One region of the Sphingobium xenophagum genome, then DNA from elsewhere that is predicted to be linked to it. Evidence: riboswitches for the same ligand, from Rfam matches in the RefSeq annotation. Region 1 holds a riboswitch; the other holds the start of a gene.

Region 1 (8,102 bases):
TCCGCGCCGTCCAGGCCCACGCCAGACAGCTCAAACCCTTGCAATGTCAGCGCTAGCGCGCGTGCCTGCGCTTCGTCCAGCCCGTCGCGCGGGATGGCGGCCAGCGCGTCATAGAGCGCGCGATCTTGCCCGACTTCGGCAAAATAGCTGTCGATCATCGGCTGCGCGTCGCCATGCGCCGCGCGCAGTTCGGGCGTGTTCGCGACCCCGACCAGATGGGACACGGTCTGCCATACCCGCGACAGGGCGGCATCGGCGCGATCCTTGGCCAGAAATATCGCATCATAGCCTTGCGCGCTGGCACAGCGCCGCATCGCCGCGCGATGATCGGCAATCGCCGTTTCGACGGCGGGCAGGATGTGGTCGGGCCGAATGTCGCCAAAACGCGGGAGCAGGCCGGAATCGAGCAGGGGGTTCGTCTGTGTCATGACGCTTCTTTACACAGGGCAATATGCCCTGTCTGCCCGCATCCACTCGCTTGATCGAGGCGAACGCCCAGTCCATCCGCCGCAACATGCCGGACGCCAGAATGGCCATGCTCCCCCCGCTTGGGCCAGCGGACTATTGGCGGATCAGACCGGCCAGCTTTCCAGGCGCCAGGCCGAATCCCAGAACATCCACTCATAACGGGTCGCGTTGCGGAAGGCGCGGGCCATGGCGTCGCGCACCGCCGGAGTCGTGGCGGCGGCCGCTTCGTCCACCAGCGCGCGAACCCGGTCGGTCGCCGCGCCAAACCCGGGATCGGCATAGGTTTCGATCCATGGCGCATAGGGGTTGGGACTGACGGCGCGTGGCTTGATGGCGCAGCCGACTTCCCAATAGACCCAGAAACAGGGCAGGATGCCAGCGACCAATTCCTCATAGCTGCGGGTCGCGGCCAGGCTGGCGAGATAGCTGGTGTAGCCAAGGCAGGAGGGGGTTGGCTCGGCACCCTGCGCTGTGGTTGCGCTGACGCCGAACTGAGCGAAGAAGGCCTGATGCAGCGCTTCTTCAACCTGCACCGCAACTTTCGCGCCGTCGGAAAATTCCAGCCGCCCTGCGGCACTGGGCGCGCGGGCCGCGGCGATCGCCAATGTGCGGGCATATTCAGCCAGATAGAGGCTGTCCTGCACGATATAATGTTGGAAGCTATCGCGTGGCAATGTTCCGTCTGCCAGCGCGGTCAGGAATGGATGGGCCAGGATAGCCTGCCGCAACGGGGCGACGTCTGCCCAGATCTGATCGCAAAAGCCCATCGCCATGTCCTTCGTCAAAAGCGCACGGATGCGCTGGCGCCAAATTGGCGGCCGGTGTTGATGGTGAAACTGTCGAACGGTCCATCAGGGCCAAGGCCCAGCAGTAGCGGCAATTGCTGCTGGCCAAAAGCCGAGATCGCCCAGCGTTTGTCGAGCAGGTTCTTGGCCCAAAGGTCGAACGTCCATGCCCCGTGGCTGACGCCTATACGCCCATCAACCGAGGTGTAGCCAGGTGAATGAAGGATATTGTCGATCTCGAAATCGACGCGTGAGACATAGGCGACACTAAGCCGAACATTGACAGTCGCAGGTCCGGCCGCACCCTGCCAGCCAATGCCGCTGTTGATGGTCCAGTCGGGCGCGTTGGGGGTGCGCTTGCCGCTCATGTTCAGGATAGCGGGTTCACCTGGTTCTGGCGTGGGGTTGGGCGTGAAATAGGTGCTGGTGCGGCTGTGGGTCCAGGCCAGCCCACCATCCAGGCTGAAGCCCGCGCCCAGCGCCGCCTGCGCCGACGCTTCGATCCCGTGGACATCGACCTGTGGCACCGACAGGACGACCGAATTGCCAAGGAACACGGTGTTCTGGAAGTTGTCATAGTCAGTGATGAAGCCCGCGAGCGACAGGCGAATACGCCCATCCGCGCTCTCACCCTTGACGCCCGCCTCGACCGAGCGGGTGGTTTCGGCCGGGAACACGGCCTGCCATACATCGGTCGGGCCGGGCAGGGGGTTGAAGCCGCCCGCCTTGAAACCGATCGCGCCAGTGACATAGGCGGTCAGATGATCGGTCGGGCGCCAGGCGAGGGACAGTTTGGGCTGCCATTTCTCGAACGTCCGGGCACGTTGCGCGACCGTCGTTCCACTCGCAGTACCGACCGTATCTTCCTTGCGCCGGTCGCGGTCATAGCGCAGCGCCAATGTGGCTTCGACCTGTGGCGCAATGTCGTAGCTCGCCTGCCCGAAAACACCGATCTGGCTGGAGCGGGTTTCCGCGCGCAGCGCTTCGCTGCCGAACAGCAGCGGCCCGAAATCATCGGTCCGGTCGCGCTCCAGCCGTTGGTAGAACAGGCCGACATGCCAGCGCAGCGGCCCATCGCCGCGCGACGTCAGACGGGTTTCGCTGGTCCAGGCTTTTATATCAACAGGTTGGGAGATGGGTTGAATACCATCCGGGAATAATGGCGCGCCGAACAGCGTCAATGGCTTGTCGTTGCGAAAATCCAGTTCTTCAACGAAATCCTTATGATAATCGTCATAGCCGCCAGTCCATGTGAAGAGCAGCCCGTCACCCGCTTCCTGTTCATAGCTGGCCTGCGCGCCCCACCATGTACGCGATGCCCGCCCTTCAAAATCCCCGAACGGGTCGGTCAATGCCGCACCCGACAGTCGCCCGCCATAAAGGCCAGTAACATTGCCCGATGAAATATAGGCCGCCCCGCCTTCTTCGTTGGCCCAGCCCAGGCGAAAGCGGAACGTAGCGGTTTCGTTCAGCGCGACCTTTGCCTTCAGGCGCAGATTGCGGCTGATGCTGCCATCGACCTTCTTGTCCAGAAAGCTGTTGCGGATGAAGCCGTCGCTGTTGCGATAGGAACCGGCCAGGCGCAATTGCACCTGTTGCGACACCGGGGCGTTGACCACGCCATCGGCGGTCCAGGTCAGGCCGTTGCCGATCCCGACGGCTGCTTCGCCGCCCCAGTCCGGGCCGGGATCGTTGGTCGTCATGGCGATGGCCCCGCCCGATGCCGACCGGCCGAACAAGGCGCCCTGCGGCCCCTTCAAAATCTCGACCCGCGCCAGATCATAGGGGCGCAACGTGAAGAGTTCGGAATCGGGCAACGCCAATCCGTCGACAATATAGGCGATAGAGGGCGATTGGCTGCGGTTGGTGGATACGCCCCGCACGGATATGAGGTTGGTGCCGGGATCCTGATCGTTGATGATGAAGATGCCGGGCGTTGCCGCGATGAAATCGTCGATCGTGGTCAGGCGCTGCGCGGCGATGGCGGCGGGACCATAGACGGCGATCGTGTCGGGCACCCGGATTTCGGCTTCTGCGCGACCACGCGCGGTGACGACGATGCTGTCGTCCGCATGGGCGTAGCCTGAACCCAGTAGCAGTGCGATCGATATGGCAGGCGACATAATGGCGTAAAGACGCATATCCCTATTCCTCCGCCGGTGTGAGCCGGATCAGGTTCGCGGGTTTGCAGACTGGACGCCCCCTGCGCCCGATCCGCCTCTCAGCCCTGACAGCGCCAGGACACCCCGTGGGTTGAAACTGTCGGTGCGCCTATGGCGTCCTGCACCGGGCGTCAATCGATGGCTGAGGGTCTGGCGCATATTCATGCTGAAATGGGGTCGGTTTTCAGTCGACTATGGCGTCTGGCGAGGATCATCCGTTATCGACGCCGCAGCCCGACCTTTATTCTTCCTGTTGCTATGACCTGCGTACCGGCCCTTTTACCATCATGATGATCGCCCCCTTTCTGTTGCTGGCCGCTGCGGCGGATGATGCGTTGCCGCGGCGACCCCATTCGCACATCCATGCGGCGGGAGAGATTGACGAGACGCAGGGGCCGGTGCTGCTGGAGGTCACCTATACCGGCGAACTGATGGCCAATGTAGCGGGCGGATTGAAGCGGCGCGCGCGCTATCTCGATAATCTCGACATAGTGCTGGAGGCCGATCTGGAGGCGACGCTCGGTTGGCGCGGGGCCGAGGCGCATGTCTATGGCCTCTACAATAATGGCGCGTCGATCTCCAACGCGGTGGGGGATGTGCACGCAGTCAGCAATATCGAAACGGGGACGCGGGCGTTCAGACTATATGAAGCCTGGATCAACCAGACGATCGCGCCCGGCCTGTCGCTGAAGGCAGGATTATATGATCTCAACTCGGAATTTGATGCGCTCGATGCCGCTGGCGTTTTCGTCGGCAGCGCGCATGGGATCGGCAGCGATATTTCGCTGACGGGTCGCAATGGTCCGTCGATCTTCCCATCGACATCGCTGGCCGCGCGTGTCGAATGGCAGCCGGCCGAGGGCTGGGCTGTGCGCGCGGCGATATTGGACGGGGTACCGGGCGATCCCGACCATCCTGCCCGCACCGCGATCAAACTGGGTAACGGCGATGGCGCGCTGCTGATCGGTGAACTCGACGTGCCGATTGCCGGCGCGCGACTGTTGCTGGGGCATTGGCGCTACACAGCGACGTTCGAAGCCTGGGATGGAAGCATGGGGCGGGGCAATGCCGGGGTCTATCTGCGTGGGGAAATGCCGCTGATGAGCGATGGCGATGAGAAGGTGGACGGCTTCTTCCGGCTTGGGACGTCAAGCGGGCGGTTCAATATGTTCGACCGGTTCGCCAGTCTGGGCGTAAAATGGACAGGCGCGGTGAACGGGCGGCCGGAGGACGAATTTGGTCTGGCGGTGGTGACCGCCTCCACATCCCCCGATTATCGCCGAAGCAGTGCCGCGCAGCGCACTGAATCGGTCGCCGAAATCACCTATCGTGCGCCGCTGTCGCCATGGCTCACGGTGCAGCCCAACCTGCAATATGTCCACAATCCCGGCGCTGACCCGACCATCCGCGACGCCTGGGTCGTCGGGCTGCGCTTTGCCATTGGTTCGCGCCTGATCGACTAGGGGTGATCGCATCCGGACTGGCCAGCGCGACGTGCGGCGGGCAGGGCGAATGTGATCAGCAGGCAAAGCGCCATCGGCAGGATCGCGAACAGGAAGAAGGACCCCGGACCCGCGCCGTTGCCGATCAGCCAGCCACCGGCCAGCGGCCCGCCTATGGCGCCGATACGGGCGACTGCGACGCCAAAGCCAATGGCGGTGGCCAGACAATCGGGCGGAAAGACGCCGGTGACGACGGCCATGATGCACAGATGGACCCCGACAATGCCGCCGCCCGCCACCAGCAGCAGCAGGTTGGTCGACAAAGTCCCGGTAGACAGGATCGCCAGCAGGGCGAAAGCCGCGATGATCGTGACATAGGCACCCGCCAGCGCCAGCACGGCATGGTTGCGATCAATCAGCCAGGCGAGCGCCAGAGCGATGACCAGTCCACCCGACTGGATGATGGTGATCGATCGTGCGGCCTGATCCAGCGTGAAGCCCGCCTGCGGCAGCAGGGTCGGCGTCCAACTGATGATAAGATAGAGGCCGAAAGCATTGATACCATAGAGTAATGCAAAAACGATCGTCGGGAATCGGAGTGGCCTGCGCAATATGCGGGCAAGTGGGCGGACAGCGCGGGCGTCAGTTCCGGGCTCTGCTTTCTTTTCGGGGGGAAATAGCAGGAACAGGGCGAGCGCAAGCAGCAATGTCGCTGCGCCCGGCAACAGGAACAGCGCGCGCCAACCGCCCAGCGCGATCAGCGGCGGCGCAATCAGGCCCGCGACGATCGCGCCAAAGGAGATGCCGAGCGATACGATCGTCAACGTGCTTGCGCGTCGCCCCGGCGGCGCCCAGATCGCGGCCAGCGCAGTGACGTTGGGCAGGCATGCGCCCAGAGCCAAGCCAGTCAGCAAGCGCCATATGATGAAGCTGGCGATGTTCGTTCCGCTGGCCGTCGCCATGGTCAACAGGCCGATACAGATGACCGAGAGGGTGATCATCCGGCGGCGGCCGAAGCGATCCCCCAGCGGCGCCAGCAAAACCGCGCCGACGCCCAGGCCCAGCAATACCGCCGAAAGGGCAAAGCCGAAGCGGGCGGGCGGAATGTCGAGTGCCTTTGCGATATGGGGCAACGCCAGCGGCATCGCCGCCAGATCATAGCCATCGACGAACAGGACCAGCCCGCACAGGAGCAATGACAGGATCAGCCGCGGGGTAAAAGATGGCGTTATGCCCATGTCCTGCGGACGGGTCATGGATCGGCGTTCCTCTCTGTGGGCATTGCGCAGCGCTTATCGTAACGAATGATATAATTGGTTGGCGCCACCCCAGCCTGTCAAGCGCTAAAAAACGAGCGAACGGGTTGCGATAATAATAACGACCGTTATAGTGTGCCGCTGAAAAGGCGTAGTGCGCCAGCCAGGAAGAGGATAGACCATGGTTCCCGACAACATCCATATCGCCCACCCCGACAAGCTGTTCATTGGTGGCGCATGGGTCGAATCGACGGCTGACCGGATGATCGAAATCGTTTCGCCCAACAGCGAGGCGGTTATTGCCCGCGTCGTCGATGGGACCGAAGCGGACATGGACCGCGCCGTCGCTGCCGCCCGCACGGCGTTCGATGATGGCCCATGGTCCACCATGGCGCCTGCCGAGCGTGGCGCGATCGTGCGGCGGATGGGTGAAGAATTGGGCAAGCGCGCGCCTGAACTGTCCGCCGCCTGGACGGCGCAGGTCGGTGGCCTCGCCAGCTTTGCGCCAATCATGACTGGCGGTGCGACCGCAACATTCATGGCGATCGCAGGCTATGCCGACAGCTTTCCCTTTGTCGAAAAACGTCCGGCGAGCCAGGTCCATACGGCGATAGTTGCGCAGGAACCCGCTGGCGTTGTCGCCGCGATCGCGCCCTGGAACGCGCCCTATGGCATCATGTCGTCCAAGGTCGCCTATGCCATGGTTGCAGGCTGCACCGTCATCATGAAGCCGTCGCCGGAGACCCCGCTGGAAGCCTATATCATAGCCGAAGCGGCGGAAGCGGCAGGGGTGCCGGCCGGCGTGGTCAATCTGGTCGCGGCGGGACGCGACGCATCCGACCATCTGGTCCGCAACCCCGGCATCGACAAGGTGACCTTCACCGGATCGACGCTGGCGGGCAAGCGGATCGGCGAGGTCTGCGCCGGGCGGGTCGCGCGTTGCACGCTGGAACTGGGCGGCAAATCGGCAGCGATCGTGCGCGACGATTTTCCCATAGAGGTCGCCGCTGCGATCCTGGGCAACACCATCACGATCATGAGCGGACAGGTTTGCGCCATGCTGTCGCGTGCGATCGTGCCGCGCCATCGTCATGACGAACTGGCCGACGCCATTGCAAAGGTGATGCAGGGCATCCGCATCGGCCATAGCGATGCGCCCGATACACAGCTTGGCCCGGTGGCGATGAAGCGCCAGCTTGAACGGGTGGAGGAATATGTCGCGCTGGGTCGCGCAAGTGCCGATCTCGTGACCGGCGGCAACCGGCCTGCCCATATGAACAGCGGCTATTTCATTGAACCCACCCTGTTCGCGAATGTGGATAACAAGAGCCGCATCGCGCAGGAGGAAATTTTCGGCCCCGTGCTGTGCCTCATTCCCGCCGATGATGAGGAGGATGCAATCCGCATCGCCAATGACAGCGCCTTTGGCCTGAATGGATCGGTGCTGACCAATGACGCCGATGCCGCCTATCGCATCGGCCGTCGCATCCGCGCAGGCGGATTTGGGCAGAATGGCATGAAGATGGAGTTCGGCCTGCCTTTTGGCGGCTTCAAGCAATCGGGGATCGGGCGCGAGGGCGGGGTGGAAGGCCTGCACGCCTATCTGGAAACCAAGACCATGTTGCTCGACGCCACGCCCAGCGGCTTTTGAGCATAATCGTGCTGGATGCGCAGGGGCGGGGGCAGGGGGCCGCCTATACCGCCGCACGTATCATTTATGGGGGGTGGTTCCTGTTTTCGGGGGTAGAATATTTCACCCCCTTCGATCTTCAGCCGCTGGGCAACACGCCGCTGGCGCAGGAATTCACCCTGGCGCTGATCCACAGCGGCTTGTTCGCCTGGATCAAGATCATGGAGGTGATCGTGGCGCTGCTGGTGCTGGCGAACCGCGCGGTATTGCCTGCCGCGCTGGCCAGCGTGCCGCTCAATGTCGTGATCGGTTACTGGAATTTCGTGCTGGATCCGGGCGTAGTCGAATATGCGTTCGGC
Region 2 (8,102 bases), on a different replicon from region 1:
TGAGGGGCGCGTTCATACGGGGGTTATAACGCAATATGTCGCGATTGCCAATTTAATCGGAATCGATCTGATCGCCCAGTCCTGCCCTTCTTAAATGCTCCGCCCAATCGGGGCGGCAATTCCGCGCTCTGATACAATCCACTTCACCAACGTGCATTGCGTCCATCATCCGACCAAACTCATCCTCGGTTTCTGGTTGATGGGAAACATAGCAATGTGGCGTTTCTCCATCGGGGGCCACATCTTCCCAAACGCCACAGGATATGCAGCAACCATCCTCAACATAGAATGTGCCCGGCACATTGGCTGGATGCGGCGGCAACGGAGAGTAATTAGCTACAGCCAACGGTTGCCGGACCGATCGTCCCAAAAATCTGTTCAACCAATACCGGATCATCCGACCCCTCAATCCCGTTCCCTGTCCCCAGCGCCCATATATAGCTCGCTGCCGGTTTCCCTGAACACCCGGCTCATTTCCGCCATACCCTGTTCGGCGGTGGCGGCGTCCAGCGGTGCGCCCCCTCCACCCTCCCCGTGCCGGGGAGGATTGGCGGCGATGAAGGTGTCGGCGTCCTGATTTTGCCTGGCGGCGAAATCGCGGACCTCTTGCGTGATTTTCATCGAGCAGAATTTGGGGCCGCACATCGAGCAGAAATGGGCTGACTTCGCGCCTTCGGCGGGGAGCGTCTGGTCGTGATATTGTTCGGCGGTGTCGGGGTCGAGGCTCAAGTTGAACTGGTCGCGCCAGCGGAATTCGAAGCGGGCGCGGCTCAGGGCGTCGTCGCGGACCTTGGCGGCGGGATGGCCCTTGGCAAGGTCGGCGGCGTGGGCGGCCAGCTTGTAGGTGACGACGCCGACCTTCACATCGTCGCGGTCGGGCAGGCCCAGATGCTCCTTGGGCGTGACATAGCAGAGCATCGCCGTGCCGTACCAGCCGATCATGGCCGCGCCGATGCCGCTGGTGATATGGTCGTATCCCGGCGCGATGTCGGTGGTGAGCGGCCCCAGCGTGTAGAAGGGGGCTTCGCCGCAGGCTTCGAGTTGCTTGTCCATATTCTGCTTGATCTTGTGCATGGGGACATGGCCCGGCCCCTCGATCATCACCTGCACATCCTGCGCCCAGGCGCGTTTGGTGAGTTCGCCCAGCGTGTAGAGCTCGGAAAACTGCGCTTCGTCATTGGCGTCCGCGATCGATCCGGGGCGCAGGCCGTCGCCCAGGCTGTAGGCAATGTCATAGGCTTTGCAGATTTCGGTGATCTCGTCGAAATGCTCGTAGAGGAAGCTTTCCTTGTGATGGCTGAGGCACCATTTCGCCATGATCGAGCCGCCGCGCGAGACGATGCCGGTGACGCGCTTCGCCGTCATCGGGATATAGGCGAGGCGGACGCCCGCATGGATGGTGAAATAATCGACGCCCTGTTCGGCCTGCTCGATCAGCGTGTCGCGGAAGATATCCCAGGTCAGTTCCTCGGCCACGCCGCCGACCTTTTCGAGCGCCTGATAGATGGGGACGGTGCCGATCGGCACGGGCGAGTTGCGGATGATCCATTCGCGCGTGTCATGGATGTTGCGGCCCGTGGACAGGTCCATCACCGTGTCCGCGCCCCAGCGGATCGACCAGACCAGCTTGTCGACTTCGGAGGCGACGTCGCTGGCGACGGCTGAGTTGCCGATATTGGCGTTGATCTTGACCAGGAAATTGCGGCCGATCGCCATCGGTTCGGATTCGGGGTGGTTGATGTTGCTGGGGATGATCGCCCGGCCGCGCGCGACTTCGTCACGGACGAATTCGGGCGTCACATAATCGGGGATGGCCGCGCCCCAATCCTGCCCGTCGCGAATATATTCGGCGAGGCGCGCACGGCCCAGATTTTCGCGTTCCGCGACATATTCCATTTCCGGCGTGATGATGCCGCGTCGGGCATAATGCATCTGGCTGACGTTCATGCCGGACCGCGCGCGCAGCGGGCGGCGGTGGTGGCCGGGGAATTGGGCGACGCCGCCGGAGCGATCCGGGCCTTTGAGGCCGTTATCTTCGGGCTTTACCGCGCGCGGATCATAATCCTCCACATCGCCGCGCGCCATGATCCAGTCGCGGCGCAATTGGGGCAGGCCCGCCATGATGTCGATCTGCGCATTGGGATCAGTGTAAGGACCGGACGTGTCATAGACTCGCACCGGCGGCTCGCCGCTGCCCGGTTCCAGCGTGATTTCGCGCATCGCGACGTTGAGCGGGCCGACATGGATTTTCTTCGATCCACGGATAGCGCCAGTGGTGACGTTCATTGCCGCCTGCCGGCGGATGAAGCCTTCGGCTTCGGGCATCTCTGTACGGGCGGGGACGTCTGCCATAAGTCACTCTCCTTGCAGCGAAAGAGAGAGAATGCGGGCGGTGTGAGTGCGCGCTTAACCCTCCCTACGCCGGTGTTAGCCGGATCAGGTTCAGCGGGTCGCGGCCACAAAGCCGCCTCTCAACCGTCTGCGGACGGTCCCCCGGGGATGGCGGCAAGGGTAGTGGGTTTGGCGGGCGGGGTCCAGTGACTTGTCGCTGCATCGCCGGGGCGGGCCGGAGCCGCGCAGATTCTTTGCCCCCCGAACCATTTGCATATTGCATTGCAACAGGGGGTAGCGTTTGATCCCGCCATGCTCAAAGCCGCGCTCCACCACCGCACTGCCTATCGCTACAGCCGCCCGATCCGGCTTGGTCCTCAGGTCATCCGCCTGCGCCCCGCGCCGCACAGCCGGACCAAAGTGCCCAATTATGCGCTGAAAATCGAACCGGCGGGGCATTTCCTGAACTGGCAGCAGGACCCGCACGGCAACTGGCTGGCGCGCATCGTCTTTCCAGAGCCAGTGGATCATTTCACGATAGAGGTCGACCTGCTGGCCGATCTCGACATCATCAACCCGTTCGATTTCTTCGTGGAACCGTACGCGGAAAATTATCCGTTCGCCTATGACGAGCAGCTGAAAACCGATCTGGCCGCCTATTTCGATGTCGAGCCGCAAGGGCCGCTGTTCGAAAAGATGGTGGACCAATATGCCGGGCATGAAAGCCGCACCGTCGATTTCCTGGTCGAGGTGAACCGCCGCCTGCAACAGCAGGTTGGCTATGTCATCCGCATGGAAGCGGGCGTCCAGACGCCGGAGGAGACGCTGGAGATCGGCACCGGGTCATGCCGCGATTCCGCCTGGCTGCTGGTGCAATTGCTGCGTCGGCTGGGCTTTGCCGCGCGCTTCGTGTCGGGCTATTCGATCCAGCTGGTCGCGGACGTCGAGCCGATCGAGGGGCCAAAGGGGGTCAGCCAGGATGTCGTCGACCTGCACGCCTGGGCGGAGGCCTATGTGCCGGGCGCTGGCTGGGTGGCGCTGGACGCGACCAGCGGCATGTTCGCGGGCGAAGGGCATATCCCGCTCTGCGCGACGCCGCATTACAAGTCCGCCGCGCCGATCAGCGGCATGGCCGAACCCGCCGAGGTCAATTTCGATTTCGCGATGACCGTCAGCCGCATTGCCGAGGCGGTGCGGATCACCAAGCCCTTCACCGACAAGCGATGGGACGCGGTGATGGCGCTGGGGGCAAAGGTCGACGCGGATTTGCAGGCGCAGGACATGCGGCTGACGATCGGTGGCGAGCCGACCTTCGTGGCGGTGGATGGCGGCGATGCGGGCGAATGGAATGGCGATGCGGTCGGCCCGACCAAGGCGGCCTATGCCGACCGGCTGATCCGCAAGCTGCGCGGCCAGTTCGCGCCGGGCGGCCTGCTGCATCATGGACAGGGCAAATGGTATCCGGGCGAAAGCCTGCCGCGTTGGGCCTATGCCGTCTATTGGCGGACGGACGGCACGCCGATCTGGCACGATGAAAGCCTGATCGCGCCCGATGATGCACCGGCAGGCGCGCGCTCCGTGACGCCCGACGACGCCCGCGCTTTCCTGAGCCATATGGCGGCCCATATGGGCTTTTCCGACGACTATACCCATGCAGTCTTTGAAGATCCGGCGGTCTGGTCGATCAAGGAATCGGAACTGCCGATCAACGCCACCACCGACGACCCCAAGATCAGCGATCCCGAAGCGCGCGCGCGGATGGTCAAGACGTTCGAGCGTGGGCTGGACCAGCCGATCGGCTATGTCCTGCCGGTGCAACGCTGGCAGTCGCAGGCGAGCACGCCTCGCTGGCAAAGCGAAATCTGGCAATTGCGGCGCGGCAAGCTGTTCGCGGTGCCGGGGGATTCGGCGCTGGGGTATCGCCTGCCGCTCGGCTCCCTGCCTTATGTGCCGCCGTCGGACTATCCCTATATCCACCCGCGCGACACTAGCGAGCCGCGCGAGCCCCTGCCCGATTTCCGGGCGCAGGTGATGCAGCAGGCCGATGTCGAGGACGTGCGCGCGCAGCAATCGCAGCGGGTCGCGGGGCCAGAGGGCGGCGCCGCTGCGCAGGACCGGGTGGAACAGGTCATTATCGAAGGGGCGGTCCGCACCGCCGTGACGGTGGAGCCGCGCGGCCATTATCTGTCGGTATTCCTGCCGCCGGTGCAGGCGCTGGAAGATTATCTGGAGCTGATCGCAGAGGTCGAGGCGGCAGCCGAGGCCCTGCGGATTCCGGTGCGGATCGAGGGCTATTCGCCCCCGCCCGATCCGCGCATCGCGGTGCTGAAAGCCACGCCCGACCCCGGCGTGATCGAGGTGAATGTCCATCCCGCATCCAGTTGGGACGAAACGGTCGCGATCACCGAACAGCTATACGCCTATGCCCGCGAATGCGACCTGACCGCCGACAAGTTCATGGTCGATGGCCGGTCGGTCGGCACCGGCGGGGGCAATCATATCGTGCTGGGCGGGCCGACGCTCAACGATTCGCCGTTCATCCGGCGGCCCGACCTGCTCAAGAGCTTCGTCCTCTACTGGCAGCGGCACCCTTCGCTTTCCTACCTGTTTTCGGGCCTGTGCATCGGGCCGACGAGCCAGGCGCCGCGCATCGACGAGGCGCGGCATGATGGCCTGTATGAACTGGAGATCGCGCTGGCGCAGGTGCCAAACCCCTTTGCCGGGGAAGGCGCGCCCCCGGCCCCTTGGCTGGTCGATCGGCTGTTCCGCAACCTGCTGGTCGATGTGACGGGCAACACCCACCGCACCGAAATCTGCATCGACAAGATGTTCTCGCCCGATGGTCCGACCGGGCGATTGGGGCTGCTGGAGTTTCGCGGTTTTGAAATGCCGCCCGAAGCGCGGATGAGCCTGGCGCAGCAATTGCTGATCCGGGCGCTGGCGGCGTGGTTCTGGCGGCAGCCGCAGCAGGGCAATCTGGTGCGCTGGGGGACGACGCTGCACGATCGCTTCATGCTACCCCATTTCGTCTGGGCCGATTTCCTTGAAATCCTGTCCGACCTGCGCGGCGCGGGCTATGATTTCGATCCCAACTGGTTCGAGGCGCAGCGGCAGTTCCGCTTCCCCATCCACGGCAGTGTCGACGCGGGCGGCGTCGGGCTGGAAATCAGCCATGCGCTCGAACCGTGGAACGTGCTGGGCGAAACCGGGGCGATCGGCGGCACGGTGCGCTATGTCGACAGTTCGACCGAGCGGTTGCAGGTCCGCGCCACGGGTCTGGTGGCCGGGCGACATATCGTTGCGTGCAACGGCCGGCAGGTGCCGATGACGGCGACGTCGGTGCCGGGCGAAGGGGTTGGCGGTGTCCGCTACAAGGCATGGGCACCTGCCAATTGCATGCACCCCAACCTGCCCGTCAACGCGCCGCTGACCTTCGACGTGCTGGACAGTTGGAGCGGCCGGTCGCTGGGCGGCTGCGTCTATCATGTCGCGCATCCAGGCGGGCGCAATTACGACACGCTGCCGATCAACGGTTATGAAGCCGAAGCGCGGCGCAAGGCGCGTTTTCAGGACCATGGCCACACCCCCGGCCCGGTCGATATGCCCGCCGCCGAACCGGCCGGTGAATTTCCGATGACGCTGGACCTGCGTTTCAGGCATCCGGGCGCGTAAGGGCGACCGGGTGGAAACCGCCATATATGCAAACTGGGCCGACGCCTATCTGGCCAATGCACCGGCGGGCGACCTGTACGCCGGTGCATCGCCCGCCATGCAGACACGCTGGCGCACGATGCTGGACCGGCTGTCGGCGCAGGCGCAGGGCGACCCGGCCATGCTGGCGGACAATGTCGCGCGGCAGGCGATCGACCTGGGCATGGCGTTCCGCCTGACCGGGGACGAACAGGAACGATCCTGGCCATTGGGGCCGATCCCGATGCTGATCGATGCGGCCGAGTGGGCGCATATCGAGCGGGGCCTGGCCCAGCGCGCCGAATTGCTGGAACAGGTGATCGGCGATATTTATGGGAGCCAGTCGCTGGTCCGCGACGGCAAGCTGCCCGCCAGCGTGATCACCGGCAGCCCGCATTATTGGCGGGTGATGAACAGCACCCCGCCCCCGCGCGGCCATCATCTGCATTTCTATGCCGCCGACATCGGGCGCGGCCCGGCGGGCGAATGGCGCGTGCTGGCCGACCGGGTACGGACGCCGGTGGGCGTTGGCTATGCGCTGGAAAACCGCCTGGCCTGGTCGCGCGCGACCGGCGACCTGCTGGGTGCGATGAACACGCGGCGGCTGGCCCCCTTTTTCGACGATCTGCGCCGGGGACTGGCCGCCGATTGCGAACGATCGGACCCGCGCATCGGTCTGCTGACGCCCGGTCGTTTCAACCAGAGCTATGCCGAACAGGCGCATCTGGCCCGGTATCTGGGCCTGTTATTGGTCGAGGGCGACGATCTGATCGTCACGGACGGGCAGTTGTTCGTCCGCACCATTCAGGGGTTGAAGCGCATCGATGGTTTGTGGCGCTGGATGGACAGCCGCTTCATGGACCCGCTGGCCTTCGACAGCAAGTCGCGCATCGGCGTGCCCGACCTGTTCGACGCCTGCGCGCGCGGCGGATTGGTGCTGAGCAACTGGCCGGGCGCGGGCGTGATCGAATCGCGCGCCTTTGCTGCCTTCCTGCCGCAACTGAGCAAGGCGCTGCTGGGCGCGGACCTGATCCTGCCCAATATCGCGACCTGGTGGTGCGGGCAGAGCGGGGAGCGCGCCTATGTGCGCGACCGGCTGGATCAACTGGTCGTCGGATCGGCCTTCGATCAGGATGTGGCGGGCCTGCCCGATGCGCGCTTCACCCCCGGATCGGCGCTGGACGTTAAGCAACGCGCCATGCTGGCCGAAGCGATGGCGCGGCGGCCGATGGATTATGTGGGGCAGGAACTGGTGAAGCTGTCCACCACCCCGGCGGTGGTCGACGGGCGCCTCACCCCCCTGCCCTTCACCCTGCGCGTGTTCGTGGCGCGCGACGCGCAGGGCCAGTGGCGGGTGATGCCCGGCGCCTTTGCGCGGCTGGCGGGCCATGGCGACATCCGCGCCGCGCTGATGGGCAAGGGCGACATGTCCGCCGACATGTGCGTGGTCGATAGCGTAGCCGTGCCGCCCGACACCCTGTTGGGCGGCGGCGCGCCCGCGATCCGGCGGATCGGCGGGATGTTGCCGGCCAAGGCGGCGGACAATCTCTATTGGCTGGGCCGCTATATCGAGCGGACGGAAATGACGCTGCGGCTGATCCGCGCCATCGTCGGCGGATCGATAGAGGCCGACCTTGGCCCGTCGGTTGCATCGCCGACGATGAACCGGCTGGTCGGGCAACTGGTGCTGTGGGGCGCGATCGCCCGTGATGGCGGCGGCCCCATCGGCCCGATCTGTGCGACCGCGCTGGGCGACGCGCGCCAATCGGGTAGCGTCCGGGCGCTGATGGCGAGCGTCGGCAATATCGGCGAAGGGCTGCGCGACCGGCTGGCAAGCGACTTCTGGCGGCTCGTTCGCCTGCCGCTGCCGACATTTGACGGCGCGGTGACCGAAACGCTGCTCGACGCATCGTCGCGCATGATCGAGCGGATTTCGGCGCTGTCGGGGCTGGCGGCGGAAAATATGGGCCGGAGCGATGGCTGGCGCTTTCACGATATGGGCCGACGGATGGAGCGGGCGATCAATGGCTGCCGCCTGCTTGGCCTGTTCGGCGGCGAAGGCGCGAGCGCGGACGACCTGA

What was found. A riboswitch is a leader RNA that binds a small molecule or an ion and turns the genes downstream of it on or off. The one in region 1 is predicted to bind thiamine pyrophosphate.
Region 2: another riboswitch for thiamine pyrophosphate. It lies ahead of thiC (phosphomethylpyrimidine synthase ThiC); the one in region 1 lies ahead of CJD35_RS17560 (TonB-dependent receptor).

Annotation. Positions count from the first base shown of each region.
Region 1 is NZ_CP022746.1:595,698-603,799, forward strand. Features, by position in the region: gene CJD35_RS17550 (M3 family metallopeptidase) at 1-428, opposite strand, end outside; gene tenA (thiaminase II) at 573-1,241, opposite strand; gene CJD35_RS17560 (TonB-dependent receptor) at 1,250-3,394, opposite strand; TPP riboswitch at 3,385-3,512, opposite strand; gene CJD35_RS17565 (carbohydrate porin) at 3,703-4,878, shown strand; gene CJD35_RS17570 (MFS transporter) at 4,875-6,113, opposite strand; gene CJD35_RS17575 (aldehyde dehydrogenase) at 6,295-7,764, shown strand; gene CJD35_RS17580 (hypothetical protein) at 7,761-8,102, shown strand, end outside.
Region 2 is NZ_CP022745.1:844,950-853,051, forward strand. Features, by position in the region: gene CJD35_RS04190 (AbrB/MazE/SpoVT family DNA-binding domain-containing protein) at 1-16, opposite strand, end outside; gene thiC (phosphomethylpyrimidine synthase ThiC) at 406-2,352, opposite strand; TPP riboswitch at 2,397-2,506, opposite strand; gene CJD35_RS04200 (transglutaminase family protein) at 2,644-6,003, shown strand; gene CJD35_RS04205 (circularly permuted type 2 ATP-grasp protein) at 6,014-8,102, shown strand, end outside.